DNA from 4 places in the Arthrobacter sp. PL16 genome. Region 3 is predicted to be linked to each of the others. Evidence: riboswitches for the same ligand, from Rfam matches in the RefSeq annotation. Region 3 holds a riboswitch; each other region holds the start of a gene.
The links. Region 3 has a riboswitch for cyclic di-AMP ahead of RCH21_RS14275 (LysM domain-containing protein). Riboswitches for the same ligand answer to the same signal wherever they lie in the genome.

Region 1 (3,590 bases), on a different contig from region 3:
GCCACAACGCGAAGATCGACCGCGCGCGCGTCGCTGCCTGGAGCGCCCGCTTCCTCTCGGGTGGGCGGGCCGGATCCCTGTGACGGTCCTCGTCACCGGGGCGAGCGGCATGCTCGGCCGCGCAGTCGCAGAGCACCTCCTCGGCCAAGGTGAGGCGGTGCGGTGCTTCCAGCGAAGGCCCTCGGGTGTCGGCGGAGCAGAGGACGTTCTCGGATCGATAGAGGACGACGACGCCGTCGAGGAGGCCGTCCGCGGGTGCACCGCGGTGATCCACCTCGCAGCGAAGGTGTCCTTCACCGGGCACGCCGCCGAGTTCGACCGCATCAATGTCCAGGGTACGGATCGGCTGCTCCGGGCGGCAGAACGTGCCGGAGCCCCCGACGTCGTCCACGTCTCCTCACCGTCCGTGGCTCACGGCGGGACCTCGCTCGTGGGCGCTCCTGCCGGCCGCGCGGATCCTGATCACGCACGGGGCCACTACGCCCGCACGAAGGCGTCAGCCGAGCTGCTGGCCCTCGATCGTTGCTCGGCTTCGTTCCGGGTGGCCGCGGTGCGGCCCCACATCGTCTGGGGCCCGGGCGACACCCAGCTCGTGGAACGCGTCCTCGACCGCGCGCGAAGCAAACGCCTCCCACTGCTCGACGGCGGCACCGCCCTGATCGACACGACCTACGTCGACAACGCAGCGTCGGCGATCGTCGCCTGCCTGCGGAGGATGGACCAGGCGCGGGGCCTGTCCCTCGTCGTCACGAACGGGGAGCCCCGCCCTGTGGCAGAACTGCTCGCCGGAATCTGCCGTGCCGGGGGCGTCACCCCTCCGGAATGGTCCGTACCGGGAGCTGTGGCGCGGGGCGCGGGCGCCATCATCGAGCGTGCCTGGCTCGCCCTCGGGCGATCGGATGAACCCCCGATGACCCGGTTCCTGGCCGAACAGCTCTCCACCGCCCACTGGTTCGACCAGCGCCGTACCCGGGCCGTACTCGATTGGCAGCCCACGATATCCGTCGACGAGGGCTTCGAACGGCTCGGGACGTACTACCGCCGCTGAGGGTCCGACGCATTCGTCACGGAACAGCGCGGCGCCACCTGCACGAAGAAGGACGGGATGCCAGGCATCCCGTCCTTCTTCTATCACTCTCGAGCGCCACCGCCCCCGCATACCTTCCGCGGGGCCGGCGACCGCCTGCTAGCGGGTGTAGTACCCGTCGACCGCCATGACGCCGACCGAGTGCACCTGCGTACCCTGCGAGGGGTTGAGCGCACTGATCATCTGGCCGTTGCCGAGGTAGATACCCACGTGGCTTCCGCCGTTCTGGCTCACGAGGTCACCCGGCTGCGGGTTGCTGGTAGGACGCAGCGCCGCGAACTGCGACCACGTGGTGCGCGGAAGGTTGATGCCGTTCTGCGCATAGGCCCACTGGACGAAGCCCGAGCAGTCCCAGGCGCCGCGCGCCGTGCCGCCGTAGACGTAGCCCGAACCCTCACCCTGCATTGCCGTTGCGGCGATACCACCGGCCGGTGCGACCGACGCGGACTGGAAGCTGATGGCGGGCTGCGCCGCGACCGGCGCTGCAGGAGCCGCAACCGACACTGCAGCAGCAGCGGCCGGAACTGCGGCGATGGATGCCGACTGGGTGGAGTACTGCTGGGGTGCTGCCGAACCACCGAGCGAGATGGACTGGCCGGGGTAGATGACCGAGCCGTACCCGAGACCGTTCGAGGCGAAGACCGCCTCGAGGCTGACACCGTGGGCGGCTGAGATGCTGCCCAGCGTGTCACCGGCCTGGACCGTGTAGGTGCCGGCTGCGGACGTGGTGACCGCTGCCTGCTGGGTGCCGGCGGACTGGACGCTGATCTCGCCTGCTGCGCTGGCGGGAAGCGCTGCACCGAGCATGATGCCCGAAGCGGCTACGACGACGGCGGCAGGCTTGCCTGCGACCGACGCACTCGCGGTGACCGCGCGTGACGCTGTGATGATGGGGTTGATGCGCGTAGGGACTGCCCTGTGGCGCGCGATATTGCTCTTCCTGGACATGCTGCTGCCTTTCCCAATGCCGGCGAAGTTAGCTGTCGGGTTCGGATGGGACATCCGGACACGTTCCTCGCAGACCAACGCCCCCGGGCTGGTCTACGCGCGTCTTTACCCCTAGGACTCGTAAGCGAGTCCACTTTCGGTTCCCCCGCCCCTGTCGAAATGTGTAGCGAACGGTCCGTCCTCATCGACAGGGTTAGGCAGAGTGAGGAAGGGCGCCCCTCCGTGGTGGAATGAGCGCGGGATCAACGGTACGCGTTGGTCGAACTCTTGTCACATTTGGGTTACGGAGCGGCACTGTTCCGCTGCTCGACCCACGGACTAGGGTCTTGCGTTGCGCGGCCTGGGCTGGCAGTAGGGACACAGACAGGAGGATCTGTTCATGAAGGACTCCCTGCGCAGGAGCGTGTGCCGGCCTTCCGCAGCGCACCGCCGGCAGGGCAGGCCCGAGCGCCCGTAGGCCTCGAGGTCGCGTGCGAAGTAGCCGGATGCGCCGTTGACGTTGACGTAGAGCGAGTCGAAGCTCGTCCCGCCCGCGGCCAGCGCCCGCGCCATGACGCTCGTGGCCGCCTCGACGATCCGCAGCGTGTCCGGGCGCCGCATGGTGTCGGTGGGACGGGCGTAGTGGAAGCGGGCCGCCCAGAGAGCCTCGTCCGCGTAGATGTTGCCGATGCCCGAGATGAGTCCCTGATCGAGGAGCGCGCGCTTGAGGCCGGTCCTTCGGGCGCGCAGCCGATGGTGGAAGTCCTCCACGGAGAAGGCCGGGTCGAGGGGGTCGCGTGCTATGTGTGCGGCCTGGTGCGGAATGAGTGGCAGCGCACTGGCACCCGTCCCACCCGGCTGCCCATCCACCGTCGGTTCCAGGTCCGCGACGAACATCCCCCCGAAAATCCGCTGATCGACGAAACGCAGGTCGGCAGGGAGCGGCGCGCTGCCGTCCTCGCCTCTGGCGGCCGAGAGGCTCAGGCGCACCTTCAGGTGCTTCTCCCGCGGAGCGTCGGCCTCCTCGATGAGCAGTTGACCGCTCATACCGAGGTGGGCCATCAGGGCCACCTGCGGAGCGTCGGCGCGGTGGTCGCGGTCCTCGAGCGTGAGCCAGAGAAATTTCCCGCGTCGCACGACATCCGTCACCCGTGCTCCGGTCACCCTGCCCCTGAAGTCCTCGACGCCGGGAACGTGACGGCGCAGGGATCGCGGGTCGATCACCTCCACGCCCTCGATGATTCGACCGGTGACCCAGCGGGCCAGGCCGCGCCATACCACCTCCACCTCGGGCAGTTCAGGCACTCAGGAGCCGTCGCTACGCGACCCGGCCGGGGCCTCGTGATCGAGATGCGCGGAGCCGTCGGACAGCAGCTTCCAGGAGGCCGCCGCTGCAGCCTGCTCGGCTTCCTTCTTGGAGTGCCCGCTGCCGGAGCCGTAATCCACTCCCCCGATCACGAGACGCGCGGTGAAGCTGCGCGCATGGTCGGGACCGGAGCCGTCGACCTGGTAGTCGATCAGGCCCAATCGCCGGGCAGCGGCAGTCTCCTGGATGCGCGTCTTCCAGTCGGTGCCC
Region 2 (3,590 bases), on a different contig from region 3:
CCTTCCCGGTAAGGACAAGTACCAGCGCCCGGCGGAACGTGACGACCGCCAGTGGTTCATACCCTGCATTCAGAACAAGAGTGCGCATACAACTTGCCTCTTTGCTGACCTGTTCCCCGCAACCGGTTGCCATCCCGGGGTTCGGGAGAAGTGCTTCGGATTGACACTGCAAGGGTAATCCGGAGACCGGGCGCGGGCTAATCGCCGCTATCGACCGGTTGACGTGCCGCGAGGGGTTGCTTCTGCTACCCCTTAACGGAAGAAGGACCGGCGCAGGGCGGCGGTCCTTCTTCCGACACGGTGTGTCCTGATCAGCCGCCGACGCGGATGTAGACGCCGCCCGAGCCGAGCTCGGCCGGTGCGATCGCCGTCGTATTGCCGTTGAACCCACCGTGAACGGCCTGGCCACCACCGATGTAGACCGCGATGTGGGCCACGCCCGCCCCGCCGTCCGCGTAGTAGATGAGGTCGCCCGGGACGGCTTCCCCGGCGCTGACGGTGCGGCCGAGGGACATGTAACCGGCCGGCCAGCCGTGGAAGTTGATGCCTGCTGCGGCAAGGGAGTTGCTGACCAGCCGCGTGCAGTCCTGCATAACCCCGAGCTGGCCCTTGGCTGCTGCGGCGATCTTGGCGGCCACTCCGGAGGAGGCGACCGGTGCGGGCGCCGGGGCACGTGCCGCAGCCGGTGCGGGCGCAGGAGCCGCGACAGTGACGGGAGCCGCAGCAGCGGCCGGCGCGGCGGGTTGGGCTGCAACCACGACCGGAGCCGCGGCAACAGCGACCGGAGCCGCTTCGACGACGGGGGCCGGTGCTGCCGGCGCCTCGACCACAGGGGCCTCGACCACAGGGGCCTTCTCGACGACGACCGGCTTGGCGTTGACCTTGACCGGCGTCTTGTTGAAGGAAAGCACCGTCGAGCTGGAGGCGACGACGGCCGGGCGGGCCGTTGTCACGGAAACGTTCGAGGTGGCGACCTCGCGCTGCGGCTGGAGATCCGCCGCATTGGCTGCGACGCCGCTGGTCAGGACGAGACCGGAGGCCGCGGCGATGACGGCGGCCTGGCGGCCCATCCCGCCTGCGTTGGTGGTGACTGCTTTGGCGAGGGCCGAGAAGCTGGCAGTGGTTTGCGCTTCTCCTCGGTGGCGGGCGATCGTGGCGCGTGAGGACATGAGGGAGTTCTCCGTGTGTGGGGTTCTAGCGGACGCGGACGAAGCTGGCGCCGGAAAGGGTGTGTGGGGTTCTAGCGGACGCGGACGAAGCTGGCGCCGGAAAGGTCTGACAGGCTGTGGAGGCCGGTGTTCATGCCGTTGAGGCCACCGCTGATGACCTGGCCGTTGCCGACGTAGATCGCGACGTGGCCGCCGGTGATGACGAGGTCGCCCGCTGCGGGCGTTCCGACGACATCGCCGAACTGGAAGAACTGGCCGGGAGCGAGATCGCCCACGGACTTGCCGACGGAGCGCAGAGCGGTCTCGACCATCGCGGTGCAGTCCTGGGCGACGCCGATCTGGGCGTAGGCAGAGGCAACCAGACCGGCACCGACACCCGACGACTGGACGGGAGCCGGCTGCTCGACAGGAGCGGCAGGGACTGCGGCAACCGGTGCTGCAGCGGGCGCAACAGGCACTGCGGCGGGAACCACGGTGACGGGAGCGGCGGCCGGAGCAGCGGCCACGACGGGAGCCGCAGCGACGGGAGCGGCTACGACGGGAGCAGCGGCTACGACGGCGACAGGCTCGGGAGCCTCGACCACAGGAGCGGGAGCTTCCTCGACGACCTCGGGAGCAGGAGTGACCTCGACGGCCACGCGCTCGAAGGAGACCTTCGCGTTGGCGGGAACCGTGATCTCCGCGGCTACGACGCGGTCGACGGTCAGTGCCGCAGAGGACTGCACCTCACGCTCGGGGGCGGTGACGCCGTGGGCAGGAAGGCCCGCGGTGAGGACGAGCCCGGAAGCGGCGACGATCACGGCTGCCTGGCGGCCGACCGATCCTGCATTCGACGTGACTGCGATGGACAGGGTGGTCAGCGGACTGACGGTCTTGGGCGCGCGATGGCGGCCCAGCGAAGAGCTGGTGGACACGTTGGATTGCCTCTCCCAACGCCTGCGAGGTGAGCTGTCGGATTCGGATGGGAGTCACCCGGCCACTGGTTGAACAGCGACTTAACCCCAAGGATCTCTTGTCAGAGATCCACAAATTGGTTCCCCCGCCTCTGCCATGCGATGGTGCGAACGGACCTCCGGCAATGGCAGAGCTAGGCGATTTGCAGGAGGGTGCCGGATCTAGAGCGAATTTGGCACGAGATGTAGGCTACCTGAGAAAGCTTCATATGTCACGTTCCGATCACGGAACGATATGTTTCTGGTGACGGTGGCTAGGTGGGGTATGGCTCAGCAGGCTGGAAATAGCTGGTGCGGACCTGCGGGATCGTCGCGTGACACTGTTTCCGGCGTAACGGTCGTGGCGTGGTCAGGCGACGGAGACGAAGACATGCGATGCGACCTCGGGCGGCAGCTCGAGGGCCCCCTCGACGCCTGGGACACGCACGGACACGTAGCCGCCTACGGATTCCAGGGCCAGCTGGGCACCCGGGCGCAATCCGCCCTCGTCGAGCTGCGTCAGGAGCTCCGGATCCACCTGGATCGGCTCGGCCAACCGAAGGAGCGTGACCTGATTCTCGGGTGAGTATGTGTCCATGGCGGACAGCAGGGTCACCACACCATCGGTGAACAGCTTCGACTGGACGCCGCCGATCGCCTCGAGTCCGGGGATGGGATTACCGTAGGGCGATTCGGACGGCTTCCCGAGGAGTTCATAGAGGCGGCGCTCCACGCGCTCGCTCATCACGTGCTCCCAACGACAGGCCTCGTCGTGCACGTAGGCCCAGTCGAGGCCGATGACATCGCTCAGCAGTCGCTCCGCGAGGCGGTGCTTCCGCATGACGCCGGTGGCGCGGCGCCGGCCCAGTTCCGTCAGCTCCAGGTGCCGGTCACCGGAGACGACGACGAGGCCGTCGCGTTCCATGCGCCCGATGGTCTGGGAGACGGTGGGGCCGGAGTGGCGCAGACGCTCGGCGATGCGCGCCCTGAGAGCTACGATGTTCTCCTCCTCGAGCTCAAGGATGGTCCGCAGGTACATCTCGGTCGTATCGATGAGGTCCGTCATCCGGGTCAGCTCCTTGGTGCGGTGCGGGTGCGCGGCTGGACTGCCTCACGCCGGTGGGTGCCACGGCCGCCACAGCCGGTTCCGCCCCACGCCTCCCAAGGTTAACCCATGCGGCAACAGGCCCGGCAATCAACCTGGGCGCGACGACGGCCGTCCGGGAACGCCGATCGGGGGTGTTCACAAATGGAGGCCCCCGGGCCTCTGGGGCACAATGATGGCGATACCCGCCGCCGAACAGCTGGAGCACCCATGAGCGAAACCCCCCGTGTCCCCCACCACCTCCTGCCCGCGGACGGCCGCTTCGGCGCCGGTCCGTCCAAGGTACGCAGTGGCCAGATCGATGCGCTCGTGTCCGCCGGCCAGTCGTTGCTGGGAACGTCCCACCGTCAGGCGCCGGTCCGCTCCCTGGTGGGCCGCCTCCGG
Region 3 (3,590 bases):
CGCCCACGGCGTGCAGCAGGAACGACGCCGCGAACAGGACGAAGAACATGATGGACAGTGAGTGCTCGTACAGCCTGAGTAGAAGGCCGCCGTGGCGCACGGGCCAGGGGGTGTCGCGTTCCGTGGCGGCAGTACGCGGATCGTCGTCCTGCGGTTCGTGCTTGTCCGGCAGCTTCGACTCGGAGGAACCGCGTTGGAACAGGTACGCGGTCAGCACGACGTACATCCCCATCTGCAGGAACTCGGACTCCCAGTTCTCGAACGTCGCCTCCAGGAAATCGCCGGTACCGAAGAAACCGAGGAGGGTCGCGCCCGGTTCTCCATGGGCACGTTGCTCCTCGTTGTAGTTGAGGACGCCGCTGATCACCATACCGACGAAGGAAATCAGGAAGAGGGCCGCATTCACGAGCAGGAGGCCGCGGTCCCTGATCCAGAGCTTCATGATGGTACCCGTCCTTCCACCGAGCGCGCTGTTCGCTTTTACAACGCTAGGAAGGCGGCAGTGCCTCGGCAATCGGGATGGTTGCGTCATTGCCGGTTGCATCGCTGCCGAAGCGTACGTTCCTCCGACCGGTCGAGACCACCCCGTTTAACGGAAGGAAGCGGCAGGCGCCCCGTCCAAGCGCCTGCCGCTCCCCGTCAGTGGTCCGTTCCGGTGTTAGCCCGCTACCCGAACGAAGGATGCTCCCGCGAGGTCCGAGAGGGGGTGCTGCATGGTCGAGTTCGCACCGTTCATGCCGCTGCTGATGACCTGGCCGTCACCGACGTAGATAGCGACGTGCCCGGAGGTGATCACGATGTCGCCCGGGGCCGGGGAGGCCACGGTGGAACCGAACTGGAAGAACTGCGAGGGGCCGAGGTCACCTGCGGGGATTCCCGCGGCGTTCAGGGCATTCTCGACCAGCACGGTGCAGTCCTGGGTTGCTCCGATCTGCGACTGCGCGGAAGCCACGAGGGTTCCGGCGGCTCCGCTGGCTGATGCCACCGGGGTGATGTCGGCGGAGGCGAGGTACATGCCCGACTCCGGAGCTGCGGACACGGCCGGCGCCGGGGCGACGGCTGCGGCCTGCTGGACCGGAGCCGCCGGGATGGCTACGGGCACCGACACGGCTGCTGCGGGCGCTTGGGCCACGTCACCGGTAGGGATGGTGATGGTGTCGCCCGGGAAGATGACCGAAGCTATTGAGAGCCCGTTGGCACCGATCAGGGTGTTGAGGTCCGCGCCGTAGCTGGCCGCGATGGCACCGAGTGTGTCACCGGCGACGACGGTGTGGGTTGCGCCGGCTGCCGGTGCAACGGCTGTCTCTGCAACGGGTGCAACCGCTGCGGCGGGAGCCTGGACGGCCACGGATGCCGCCGTCGTGTCCTGACCGGTGTACTCACCGGCGTTGGCGGTACCGACGGCGCTGAGCGCGAGGCCCGAGGTGACGGCAACGATGGCAACGGGACGGCCGACGGTAGTGGCGTGGTTCTTTGCTGCACGGGACAGCCCCTGCAGAGCGAGGTTGCCCTCGATAACGGCGCGGTGGCGTGCAGGTGAAGTGATTCGTGACATGGATCTATACCTCTCCCATGCCTGCGGGGTGAGCTGTCGGGTTCGGATGGGAGTCACCCGGCCGCGGGCACCGCCGGTGGGCGGTGCGGTGCGGCTTAACCCCGAGGACGCCTGCAGATGATCTGCGCGCCCGGTGGAACTAGTGGTTCCCCCGTCCCTGCCTTCGTGTTTGCGAACGTATCCCGATCGGCGGCAGGGCTCGGCAATCCATACGGGAGCACCCCACGTGGACGGGGGCACCCGACGACGATAGCCAGCGTTCCGCCGGTTTGTCACATTTGCATAACGGAGGTTACCCTGCCCCTAGACGTGGGCACGCCACCGACGGATCGCGACGACGGTGCCGCCGGAACTGAGGGCGAGCAGGACCGCCTGCTGCACCAGGAACCAGACCGTCGGCTGATCATCCGAGTATCGGATCGCCACGAGGATACTGGCGGCGAGAACGAGGGTCAGGACGACGCCCACGCAGGTCAGGGTGTTCCACAGCCTGCGCTCCTGCAGGCGAGTCGCCGTCTTCCATTCCTCCATGGCTCAACCCTAGGCGCCGGAAAGCATGCAGCCCCACTCGCTGGATGCGAGTGGGGCCGCCCAAACCTTTCCGAGAGAAACGTCGTGGACCTGGCAGCTAGGGGCGCACGGGTGCGCTTGCGTTGGCGATCAGGTCCACGGCCTGCTCGGGGAACCAGGCGCCGGCCGAAGGATCGACGCGGCCCCACTCGGGATCGACTCCATCGTTGTCCGTCAGACCACGGCTGCATTCTCCGTCCGACTCACCCGGGACCTTGATCCACAGGAAGGCGTCGGCGAGCTCATTGCCGGTGTCGGACGTCGGCAGGTAGCCGAGCCCGCGGCTCGGCGGATTGCACCAGACCTGGGGGTCGGGGTAGGAGGCCGAGGGAACCCAGGGGCCCCGGCCGTTGCGGCTCGTGTCGATGACGAAGTGCGCGAGCTCATCGGAGGACGGGGCATTGGCGGCAGCGCCCACGTTCTGTGCATACCAGGCGTCGGTCAGACCCCAGGTGGAGAAGTCGGAGGGCGAAGCCGGGTAATACTGGCTTGCGCAGGATCCGTAGGCGCCCGGTTTGATCTCCGTCGCGTAGTAGATGCACTGCGAGACCCACGAGCCGAACTTCAGCTGCCGCTCGGTGAGCTCGTAGTTCGAGACGTTGAGGAAGAAGCCGTCGGCCTTCTGGACACCGGCCTTCACGAGCCGGCTCGAGATCTCACCCGTCCCCAGCCAGGCACTGTGCGTCCCGTCGAGATAGACCTTGGTGTTGGGGAGGGCCTTGAGCTGGTCCACCGCGTAGTTGAGCATCTCGAAGCGCTCGGCGGCGGCAGTCGCGGAATTCGCTTCCGCCGGCTGGCACCACTCGAGATTGCCGTCCAGTGCCGTGTACCAGGGGATGATGCCCAGTCCGTCCGGTTCGAGCACCACCATGGCCGCCCTGTCCTGGATTCCCGCGGCGAGCGCATCGACCCATGCCTTGTACCCGGCGACGTCCGTTGCGCCACCGGCGGAGTACTGCGAGCAGTCCCGGAACGGGAGGTTGTAGGCGGCCAGTACAGGCACCTGCCCCTTGCCCGCGGCGCGGTGCGTGGTGTTCCTGACCTCCTGCGTCACCGTCGTCGGATCGCTGCCGGTGACCCAGACGGCCTGGGGCGTGGAGATCATCGCGCTGAGGCTGTCGGCCGCCGCCCGGTCACCCGAGGACCGCAGGTCCGCGATCTGGCGCTGTGCCTCGTGGTAGTGGTTCTGCTTGGGGACGTAGAACTCGGTGGCGGTCGGCTCCCCCGACGTCGGCTGCCCGCCCGTGGGGCCCTGTGCTGCGGCCGGGATTGCCGACAGGGCGGTGGAGGCGAGGACTCCTGCAAGTGCAAGCGTCATGGCGCAGGTCCTGGAAATGCTGAGCATCATTGCTCCTCATACTGTGGATGGTGGCGTGGAAGCCCGATCGGTAGCGACCTCCACCCGCCGTGGAAGCGCTCCCACGGCCAGTCTTTGTTGTTGTCCCCAACTTTGTCAAGACTCCCG
Region 4 (3,590 bases), on a different contig from region 3:
GCGGCCATCATGTCCGACACCCGCGACGACCTGAAGGACAAGGTGGGCTGGCTGGCCTACGTCGACGCCGGCATCAGGAACCTGCCGGGCCGGCCCGCCCGTACCACCATCTCGGTGGACGGCGGCAAGCCCTTCGAGCGCAGGCTCCGCAGTGTCATGGGCGGGAACTGCGGCAAGATCATGGGTGGCCTCGAGATCTTCCCGGGCGCCAGGATCGACGACGGCCTGATGGATCTCATGACCGTGGCACCCAAGGGCAAGCTCGGCTGGCTCGCCGTGGCCGGCAAGCTGTTCGTCAAGGGCAGGGGCTCGAGCAAGGACCCCTCCCTCGAGTACTTCCAGTGCCGCACTGCTGAGGTCACCTCGCGGGAGCCGCTGGAGGTCCAGCTCGACGGCGATCCGCTCGGGAAGGCGAGGCACATGGCCTTCGAGGTGAAGCCTGATTCACTGCGGCTCCGGATGCCTCTCGGCTACAAGGATCCGGCCGTCGTGAGCGAGCCCCTGCCCTAGGAAGCGCGCGAATCCCGGCAGCGCGGGTGCCGGACCAGCGGGCGCCCGGGTGCCCGCTGGTCCGGCCTGCTGCTGTAGGGCGAGGCGCGCGCTACAGCCAAGGCTGCGGGTCGACCTTCTCGTCATTGACCAGGACCTCGAAGTGCAGGTGGCAACCGGTGGAGTTGCCCGTGCTGCCGACGGCGCCGAGGAGATCGCCGCGCTGCACCGCCGCGCCGACCGGCACCTCGAGGGCGCTCAGGTGGTTGTACGTGGTCTTGAGGCCGTCGCCGTGGTCGATAACGATGCGCTGGCCACCCCCGTACGCGTGCCAGCCGGAATCGGTGACCGTACCCGGGTCGGCGGCCTTGACCGGGGTGCCGCAGGCGCTGGCGTAGTCCTGCCCGGTGTGCAGCTCCGAATCGGGCCCGCCCATCGGGTTGACGCGGTACCCGAAGGTGGACGCGACGACCGGGCTGTCTACAGGAACGCCGAAGGCCTTGCGCTCCTGCGCTGCGGGTTCAAGGGAGGCAGAAAGAGCCCTGGCGGTGGCAATGCCCGGTGCGATGCCCTCGGCCGCCGGCCCAGCGCTCTCGAGGCCGAACGCGACCGTCGCTCCAGCGGGAGCGGTCACCGCCGGCGCGATCGCGGAGGCACGGGTGTGGGTGGGTGGCCCGACGACCAACTCAGGGGCAGCGGTCGACGCCGCGGGGACCACCGCTCCCATCAGCAGTCCGGCGGAGGCGAGCACCATCCCGCCGGTCGCCGCGTTCTCGCGCAACCGCTCGAACGGCTTGGGGACGCGTCCTGCCCGGCGGGCCGGCGCGGATCGGCGCGCACCGGGTGCCGCCTCGCCGCTCGCGGCCTTCTCCTGCTCGCGTAGCTCACGGCGCGTCAGGGACGGCGGAGTCGGTGACACGGCTCCGTCCTTCGACCGGGCAGCAGCGGACGCTGATGTGATCTCCGCACAGGAGTGCTCGACGAAGGAGGGAAGCTCCCGCTCGCGGAGTGATCGGCGGCTCGGCAGGAGGGTCTGGACCGAGGCGGAGGGGGCCGAAGGGGCGTGGATCGCCGATGCGTGGGCAGGGCGGTGTGGCAGCGGGTGCTGCTGGTGAGCGCGATCTTCGGACGCTCGACGGCGCCCCGACGTAACCGTCTGGGTCAACTGCTTACCTCTCTGAGGACGCCCGCGAAGTTAGCTGTCGGATTCGAGCAAGAGTTGACTCGGCCCCCTCGGCGCGGCCGAACTGCGGCAGACCGCAGGAAGACCGTGCTGATAAGCAATGCGTGAGGGCTTCACCCCGAGGCGGCTCGCACCGCCGGAATGTGGATCCTCCACCCCTGTCACAGATTGTTCAGGCGGTCCGCTGACAGGGTTAAGCGTGCGGACCTGGTTCAAGAAACGAGCTTCGACTGCTCAAACCCTAGGCCACGGAACACGATGTAACAATTCCGTTATCCCAACTGTGGATGATCCGTGCCATAATCTCTTCCGTCATCGGGAACCTGCGGAAAGGCATGGGAAAACCTGCGCCAGGTTCTCCGTCCCCCATCAGGCGAGCTCGGCCCGGCCCTTGCGCCAATAGCCCATGAAGGCAACCTGCTTCCGGTCGACACCGACGTCGCGCACCAGGTACCGGCGCAGTCCGCGCACTACGGCTGCTTCTCCCGCGATCCAGGCGTAGAAGGGTTGGGTGCCGGCAAGGCGCCCCGGGTTGACCGTCGACTCCACGATGGCCGTCTCGAGGCGCTGGGGCGTCTCCCACAGGATGGTCCGGTCGATGTCGACATCCTCCGGTTCGCTGCCGCCACTCGCGGCCCCCGATCCCGAGAGCGAGACCCAGCCCGGTACGCGGACGGCGTCGCGGACCGCGGCCTCGAGCAGCTCGCCGTGCGAGCGGCCACTCCGCGTCAGCCAGGTGATGGCCACCGATGATCGCGTCGCGATCCGCTGGATATCCCGCTCGTGGGGCACCTCGAGGAACGCCCGTCCGCTGATGTCCTCGGGAAGCGCCTCGAGGATGGCGCTGATCGCGGGCACGGCCGTCTCGTCTCCCGCCAGGAGGACGTGCTGCGCGAGGCCCGGGCTCCACTCGATGCCACCGTAGGCGCCCGCCGTCGTGCATTGCGCCGCCGACGAGTTGGGGCCGATGATGCAGACGCGGTCACCTGGCCGGACTGCAGCAGCCCACTCCGCCGCAGGCCCGCCGCGGCCGTCGCCGTCCAGGTGCATCACGAAGTCGACGTCGATCTCCGGGTTCGCACCACCGCACCGGAACTCGCGCACGGTGTAGGTGCGCATGGAACCGCGTTCCTCGGCGTCCATGCCGAGCCACGCCTGGTACCAGCTCGAGCCTGGGCCGCCGCTCATGATGCCGGCGATGTCCGGGCAGTCGTGACCCGGGGACGGGATGACGATCTTGATCCGGAGGTCCAGGGTGTCCCCTGCGACGCCGAACGATTCGAGGCAGGCTCCCCCGAAGGTGATGCGGCGGAAGGTCGCCGTGAGGTCCTGGACGGCGGTGACGACGACGTCGAACGCAAGCACCATCGGCTCGGTATCGGCGGCGGTCCGCCTCGCGGTCCGCTCTGTCACGTCGGTCATGATGCTGCCTCCACTCGTGCAGGAACCGTGTCCTGCGGATTGGGTCGGTAGCCCCGCACCGCCGCAGCGGTGGGGGAGGTCGGGGAAGGCATGGCGGTCCCCGGCCCGTGGTGCCTGCCGATGGGAACAACCATCGGTGTACGGGACACGGGGTCCTCGATGACGCGGCACTCGAGGTTGAAGACTCCGGAGACCGTCTCCTCGGTCACGACCGCCGACGGTGGCCCCTGTGCCACGATCCGACCGTCGCGCATGGCGATCAGGTGGTCCGCGTACCGCGCGGCCAGGTTGAGGTCGTGCAGCACCATCACCACGGTGGTGCCCGAGCGCCGGTTCAGGTCCGTGATGAGGTCGAGCACCTCGACCTGGTGCGTCACGTCGAGGAAGGTGGTCGGCTCGTCGAGGAGCAGGATGCCGGTCTGCTGCGCGAGTGCCATGGCGATCCAGACGCGTTGGCGCTGCCCGCCGCTGAGTTCGTCGACGTTGCGGTCGGCGA

Region 1: linked by a shared signal. The riboswitch ahead of RCH21_RS02375 (C40 family peptidase) and the one ahead of RCH21_RS14275 (LysM domain-containing protein) in region 3 are both predicted to bind cyclic di-AMP.
Region 2: linked by a shared signal. The riboswitch ahead of RCH21_RS15615 (hypothetical protein) and the one ahead of RCH21_RS14275 (LysM domain-containing protein) in region 3 are both predicted to bind cyclic di-AMP.
Region 4: linked by a shared signal. The riboswitch ahead of RCH21_RS04470 (M23 family metallopeptidase) and the one ahead of RCH21_RS14275 (LysM domain-containing protein) in region 3 are both predicted to bind cyclic di-AMP.

The regions. Positions count from the first base shown of each region.
Region 1 is NZ_JAXCIC010000001.1:520,996-524,585, reverse strand. Features, by position in the region: gene RCH21_RS02385 (alpha/beta fold hydrolase) at 1-83, shown strand, start outside; gene RCH21_RS02380 (NAD-dependent epimerase/dehydratase family protein) at 80-1,048, shown strand; gene RCH21_RS02375 (C40 family peptidase) at 1,187-2,035, opposite strand; cyclic di-AMP (ydaO/yuaA leader) riboswitch at 2,038-2,214, opposite strand; gene mutM (bifunctional DNA-formamidopyrimidine glycosylase/DNA-(apurinic or apyrimidinic site) lyase) at 2,354-3,319, opposite strand; gene rnc (ribonuclease III) at 3,320-3,590, opposite strand, start outside.
Region 2 is NZ_JAXCIC010000010.1:32,050-35,639, forward strand. Features, by position in the region: gene RCH21_RS15605 (HNH endonuclease) at 1-88, opposite strand, end outside; gene RCH21_RS15610 (NlpC/P60 family protein) at 312-1,169, opposite strand; gene RCH21_RS15615 (hypothetical protein) at 1,241-2,083, opposite strand; cyclic di-AMP (ydaO/yuaA leader) riboswitch at 2,089-2,257, opposite strand; gene RCH21_RS15620 (metal-dependent transcriptional regulator) at 2,472-3,167, opposite strand; gene serC (phosphoserine transaminase) at 3,417-3,590, shown strand, end outside.
Region 3 is NZ_JAXCIC010000007.1:151,449-155,038, forward strand. Features, by position in the region: gene RCH21_RS14270 (DUF6766 family protein) at 1-442, opposite strand, end outside; gene RCH21_RS14275 (LysM domain-containing protein) at 659-1,555, opposite strand; cyclic di-AMP (ydaO/yuaA leader) riboswitch at 1,559-1,739, opposite strand; gene RCH21_RS14280 (hypothetical protein) at 1,859-2,086, opposite strand; gene RCH21_RS14285 (glycoside hydrolase family 6 protein) at 2,184-3,443, opposite strand.
Region 4 is NZ_JAXCIC010000002.1:162,681-166,270, reverse strand. Features, by position in the region: gene RCH21_RS04475 (diacylglycerol/lipid kinase family protein) at 1-510, shown strand, start outside; gene RCH21_RS04470 (M23 family metallopeptidase) at 602-1,654, opposite strand; cyclic di-AMP (ydaO/yuaA leader) riboswitch at 1,658-1,861, opposite strand; gene RCH21_RS04465 (siderophore-interacting protein) at 2,042-3,094, opposite strand; gene RCH21_RS04460 (ABC transporter ATP-binding protein) at 3,091-3,590, opposite strand, start outside.